Regions from separate parts of the Paracerasibacillus soli genome, predicted to be linked through region 1. Evidence: a T-box and tRNA genes for the amino acid it is inferred to sense, from the RefSeq annotation. Region 1 holds a T-box; the other holds one or more tRNA genes.
The links. The T-box of region 1 lies ahead of alaS (alanine--tRNA ligase). A T-box ahead of a tRNA ligase gene usually reads a tRNA of that ligase, here a tRNA-Ala.

Region 1 (3,436 bases):
TTATCGAAATAACGATGATGAATGAGATACTTAATGTTCATCAAATAGAAGCTGATGGATCATTAAGTTCTTTAGACGATTTATTTACAGAAGAGGAAAGAAAAATAAATTGAAGGTCATACAACAGTACATACATATGCAACGGAGCTGGGCCCTTCATGATACATAAAAATAAAGCTTTAAACTTTTTATATTGGATATTAACCGGTATCTTTGTCTTTTTATTTATTTTTTTACTTGTGAAACTCTTTCCTTTTTATAAATCGTTTTTTTCATTTTTGTGGCAACTATTTGCTCCTTTTTTAATCTCCTGTTTGCTTGCATATTTACTTTATCCGATTGTGCTTAAAATTCATCAACATCGTATACCGAAAAGCATTGCAATTTTGTTCATATACATATTCTTTTTTGGTGGTATTGGTTTCTCTATATATTGGTTTTATCCACTATTTATTGAACAGTTACGAGATTTTAATGAGCATTTACCACAGTTGCTGCAATTGTACGAATCGGTTATCTATCAAATTTATGAATCAACCTCTTTTTTACCAGAGGCAGTCCATGACAAGTTGGACCAAGTTATTACAAAAATAGAAACAGATATTGAAAGCTTCATCGGGAAAATAATCGGCGGTATCACTAAAATATTTGACACAATCGTTTTATTAACAGTCATACCTGTACTAGTTTTCTACTTTCTAAATGATTATGAGAAGATTAAAAGTTATGTTAAAAGCTTATTACCAGAAAGATATCAAGCGCAATGTAGTGATATGATACATGCGATTGACAAAAGTTTAGGTGGCTATATTAGAGGGCAGTTCATCATTTGCTTTTTTGTAGGCTTCACTACTTATATTGCATTTCAGTTTTTGGGGATAAAGTATCCCTTGTTATTAGCTATTATCATGGGCTTAACGAATATTATTCCGTATTTCGGTCCAATTATCGGAGCAATTCCAGTACTAGCGATTACAATTACGATATCAACAAAACTTGTCATTTACGCGTTAATTGCAATTTTTATCATTCAATTAATAGAAGGAAATTTATTGTCACCATATATTGTTGGGAAAAGCACAGCAATTCATCCAATCATTATTATATTTGTGCTGCTTTTAGGTGGTCAAATAAGTGGGGTTTTAGGAATGATTTTTGCCGTACCAATCTTAACAATTATAAAAGTAATGACAAACCACGTTATGACGATAAGTCGAAAAAATTGACAGATTTCCTAATCTTTTTTATGATAGTTCATAACTAGTGAACATGAATAATACTAATACGTTGAAGGTAAGGAGTACATGACAGTCTCACCACAGAGAGGGATTTTCTTGGCTGAAAAAAATCCTGGATGTAGAATCATGGAAAGCTATACTGGAGTGCGATTCATACTCGCCGGTGCACACCGTTAACATGTGTAGAGTGATGAACAATGTTTGTTCATAATGAGGGTGGTACCGCGAATAATCTCGTCCCTGCTAAAGTGAAGCAGTGAGGGGATTTTTTTTATTCAGTTTAAAATGATGGAGGAAGAGAAAATGAAACAATTAACATCAGCACAAGTAAGAAAAATGTTTCTAGATTTTTTTACAGAAAAGGGACATCAAATAGAACCAAGTGCATCACTTGTTCCGGTCGATGATCCATCTTTGTTATGGATAAATAGTGGAGTTGCAACATTAAAGAAATACTTTGATGGACGTGTGATTCCAGAAAATCCGCGAATTGTAAATGCACAAAAATCGATTCGAACAAATGATATTGAAAATGTTGGTTATACAGCACGACATCATACATTTTTTGAAATGTTGGGGAACTTTTCTATTGGTGATTACTTTAAAAAAGAAGCAATTACGTGGGCATGGGAGTTTTTAACAAGTCCAAAATGGATTGGATTTGATCCGCAATTGTTGTCTGTAACAGTACATCCAGAAGATGATGAAGCTTACGATATATGGTTAAATGATATTAAAATACCGAAAGAGCGTATTATTCGTCTAGAAGAAAACTTTTGGGATATTGGGGAAGGCCCGAGTGGACCAAACACAGAAATATTTTATGACCGTGGAGAATCATTTGGTAATGATTTAAATGATCCAGAGTTATATCCTGGTGGTGAAAATGATCGTTATTTGGAAATATGGAATCTCGTATTTTCGCAATTTAACCATAATCCAGATGATACGTATACACCATTACCTAAGAAAAACATTGATACCGGTATGGGATTAGAAAGAATGGTTTCTGTATTACAACAAGTACCTAATAATTTCGAAACAGATTTATTTATGCCGATTATAAAACAAGTAGAAAATATGACTAACGTAAAATATGGTGTAAGTGAAGAATATGATACAGCATTCAAAGTTATCGCAGACCATATTCGAACAGTAGCTTTTGCGATTGGTGACGGTGCGCTACCTTCAAACGAAGGTCGTGGCTATGTTTTAAGAAGGTTACTAAGAAGAGCTGTACGTTTTGCTAAAGTAATTGGAATTAACGAACCATTCATGTACCAATTAGTTGAAGTTGTTGGCAACATTATGAATGACTACTATCCTGAAGTGAAAGAACAACAAAATTTAATCGAAAATGTAATTAAAAATGAAGAAGAGCGGTTTCACGAAACTTTACATGATGGTCTAGAAATTCTTGAAAATATAATTGAGAAAGAAAAGAAAAAGGGAAGTAGCGTATTTCCCGGTACTGAAGTGTTTAAACTTTATGATACGTATGGTTTCCCAAAAGAGCTAACCGTAGAATATGTGGCTGAACACGGTTTTACAATTGATGAAGAAGCATTTCAAGCAGAGATGCAAAAACAGCGGGAACGGGCAAGAAAAGCAAGACAAAAAGTAGACTCAATGCATGTACAAGATGATTTGCTATCGCTATTTGATGTTGAAAGTGCATTTGTTGGTTATGAAAATGTACAAACCGTGTCTAAAGTAGAAGTAATCATTCATCATAAAGAAACAGTAAACAAAGCTCAAGAAGGGGAAGAAGCTTTAGTTGTCTTAAATGAAACACCATTTTATGCTGAAAGTGGTGGACAAGTAGCGGATAAAGGATTCTTGTTAGGTGATGGAGTAAAAGTTCTTGTAAAGGATGTAAAAAAATCACCAAAAGGGCAACATATTCACCATGTAGAGATTCAAAGCGGTACGTTAGAAGTAGGAAAAGAAGTAAAAGCGATCATTATTGAGGATGATCGTAATGACATTATGAAGAATCATACAGCGACACACCTATTGCATCGCGCATTAAAAGATGTGCTAGGTTCACATGTTAATCAAGCTGGTTCTCTCGTTGATAAGGAGCGTTTACGTTTTGACTTTTCTCACTTTGGTCCAGTTACCCCGGATGAATTGGAAAAAATTGAACATATTGTAAACGAAAAAATCTGGGCTTCCATTCCTGTTAAAATTGAACA
Region 2 (3,436 bases), on a different contig from region 1:
GTTATAGTTCGTTAGTAAGTGATTCGTTGAAAAGCGATCTAATATACTAGATACATTCGAAAAGAAAATATCAAATGTGTCATCCATACTTACCATTTGACCTTTGACGTTTTCACTAAGGACATTTGTTGTGTTTTTTACACTAGAAAAGTAACTAATAAAAGCAGCAACTAATCCAGTACAAAAGATAAGCAAAATAAAAGGAATTAATATTTTATTTTGTAGTGAGTTTGCATAAAAAGATCCTAATCTAGAACCTTTCCTTTTTGTGCTTTGATGTTCCATGTTTGGGAGCTCCTCTTTATCATTATATTTTTACGTACTTAACGTGAAGAAGTGATGAGTGATCATGTAACATCATTATTTTCGGTAAGAAAAGGTATAAAGTTAAGATAATAATGAAGTTTTTTTGTGAAATATAGATGGAAAATAAAGGGGATATTTTTGCTGCTAGGTTAGGATACATATCTTATTATCTATTATTCAGTGCAAATCAATTAATTTAATAGACTTCCGATATACTTTTCAAATCAAATAATATGAGTGAAATCATTTCACGTTAATGTGTGCATACAACTAGCGTCATTCTTAAAATATAATGAGAGAAGGATCATGATATCATTTGTACTAACGCTTCTAAATCGCAAAAAAACACCTACAAGTGTGAATTTGTAGGTGTTTCATGGTAGTGGAGCATAGGGGCTCGGAGTTGTTTCCAGTAATATCCTAGAGGAGCTTTGAAAAACCCAAAGTAGCAATGTTATTTGACCTCTTGTGTCCGATAGAGTCCTGTATTGTTTAACTTTTACTTTCTAGTTCCATGACCAAATCCATGACCAAATCCATGACTAAAATAACCAGCTGCTGAAATGGATGTCAGTATGATTGCCTTGTGCTTTATCAGCGGATGGTTAACACAAATCTATAATAACATGAGAGATTGGAAATTTTGAGGTATCAATCCCTCATCACTATGTTCATTTTATACGTGGTCTCAGGTAATGTGAAAATTATAATAAATAGGCGATGCTGAATAAAAAAGTGTGATAAAATGTAATGATACAAAAACGTCATGAAGGGAGAGAGGGAATGGTTAAAAAGATTATTATCGCTATAGTTTCATGTTTTTTGTTTAGCTTGATTGTTGCTACAATAGCATATTTAATGTCAGATCAAGAGACAAGGGAAATGTATCCTTTATTTAGCAGTATGATTGTTATCATGTTTTATTCAGTACCGTTTTTTCTATTAATAGGTATTCCATATTCCTATTTAGTAGATTTTTTAGAACAAAAGAAGCAATTTTCCTTCGTATCTATATCACTTATTTATATAATGGGTGGTATTATCGCTGCAGGTGCGGTACGCTTATTTTTTGGATTTGGGGAAGGTTCATTAGCAGTCTTCGGTCAATTATGCATCCAATTTGGCGGTGCAGCCTTTATGTTTTTACTTGTAGCAACAATTTTTAAAAGGATGGGTTTACTTAACTTTTAATATATGAAGGTGCTAAAGAGTGCGAGGTTAATTCAGAAAAAGTTAGATTTACTTTAAATCTTATTGGGATGGGATATTAGTGACGAACCAACCACTCAGGACATTGTAACGATAGGCATTTAGAGAAGGAGCGACTATTTGATATTAAGTTGCACTTTATTGTCTATGAACCAGAGACACCCCAAGTTCCTCTTAAATCAACCCTCTAAAACGAAAAGAAACCCTGATATACCAAGGGTTTCCAAGTAGTGGAGCATAGCGGGCTCGAACCGCTGACCTCTTGCCTGCCAGGCAAGCGCTCTCCCAGCTGAGCTAATGCCCCATGTATTTAAGTAACTGGAACCTATTATATAATGGAATGGAGAACATTTCAAGCTGTTTAAGTAGGTAACGATGTGCAATCACAGATTAAAGTAAAAAACGTGCTAATAGGCAAAGCCTCATAGCACGTAGATTCTGTTATTAAATAATGATGTACGCAAGAATGGATACTAAAACAGAAGTGATTGTCATTGCGATTAGCGGCTTTAATGCTCTAGTACGCAAATCCTTGATACTTACATTTAGTCCTAATCCGACCATTGCTGCAGTTAAGAGCCATGTTGTAATAGTAGAAATTGTATCTAAAGTTTGGTTGGAAATAGGAATAATTGGTCCTAATACATAACTACCAACAATACTTAGCGCAATAAATCCTAATAAAAAGTATGGAAATTCAACTTTAGCATTGCTTGTGTTGGAATTTTTATTCTTACGATTCATTAAATAAATGAAAATAAAGCTGAGTGGGACAAGCAAAAATACACGTCCTAGCTTTGCTAATAATGCAATTGCTAATGCATCCTTACCAGCTGGGTCGGCTGCTATTGCAACGTGTGCAAGCTCATGAAGACTCATACCTGACCATATCCCATAGTCTACATCACTAAGCGGTAGAATAGGTCGGATAATGGTATAACCAATAGCAAATACAGTACCCATTAGGGCAATTATTCCTACACCAATGGCGGTATCTTCATCCTTAGCCTTTACAATTGGTGCTATAGCTGCAATCGCGGCTGCACCACAAACTCCTGTACCTACCCCAAGTAATAAAGAGATAGAGGAATCTGCTTTTAATCGTTTTGCTAACCAAACTGTAAAAAGGATGGCAAATGTAATAATAACTGCATCACGGGCAAGTAATCCAAGTCCATCATGAAAAACAACATCAATATTAAGTTTTAAACCGTATAAAATAATTGCAAAACGTAATAATTTTTTCGATGAAAATGTGATGCCGTTACGGATTATTTCGGGATAACCAAATATTTGACGGTATATGACTGCGATGATGATGGCACTTGCTAACTGTCCAACATGATCAAAGCCAGGTACTTTTGCTAATAAGTAGCCTAAAAATGCAATGAAAAATGTAAATACAACACCTACAACCCATTTTAGTGCAGTATTATCATTTTTATTTTGTTGTTGTGTTTGTTGAACACTCATGGAATCGCCTCCTAACTATAGATTAATTGTAAGTGTTCTCCTTGTATAAGTAAAATAAATAATAGTAATCATGATGATAAGTATTCTGTTATAATACTATTGGAAGTAGGGATGAAATTGGATAAAAATTTACTCGTATTCGTGACAGTAGTGGAACAAGAAAACTTTTCTCGTGCCGCTAAAGAACTACATATGACACAACCAGCTGTGAGCCAGTACATTCGTATGCTGGAAGAGGATGTAGGTACAAGACTACTGGAAAGGACAAATAAATATGTCCGTTTAAACAAAGCTGGAGAAGTTGTCTACCATCATGCAAAAGAAATAATTGGTCTTTATACGAAGATGGAAAATCTCCTAGATGATATTACAAACAAAGCAAAGGGGATACTAACAATTGGAGCGAGTTATACATTCGGTGAATATGTTCTACCGCATATTATTGCCA

Region 2: it encodes a tRNA-Ala, which carries the amino acid that the T-box ahead of alaS (alanine--tRNA ligase) is inferred to sense. The anticodon was not compared.

What each region holds. Positions count from the first base shown of each region.
Region 1 covers NZ_JBHLWL010000010.1:102,610-106,045, reverse strand. The annotation lists gene ACFFIS_RS03215 (YrzR-like zinc ribbon domain) at 1-113, shown strand, start outside; gene ACFFIS_RS03210 (AI-2E family transporter) at 159-1,226, shown strand; T-box leader at 1,279-1,483, shown strand; gene alaS (alanine--tRNA ligase) at 1,542-3,436, shown strand, end outside.
Region 2 covers NZ_JBHLWL010000061.1:10,531-13,966, reverse strand. The annotation lists gene ACFFIS_RS14600 (methyl-accepting chemotaxis protein) at 1-285, opposite strand, end outside; gene ACFFIS_RS14595 (hypothetical protein) at 1,090-1,497, shown strand; tRNA gene ACFFIS_RS14590 (tRNA-Ala) at 1,747-1,819, opposite strand; gene ACFFIS_RS14585 (YeiH family protein) at 1,960-2,988, opposite strand; gene ACFFIS_RS14580 (LysR family transcriptional regulator) at 3,106-3,436, shown strand, end outside.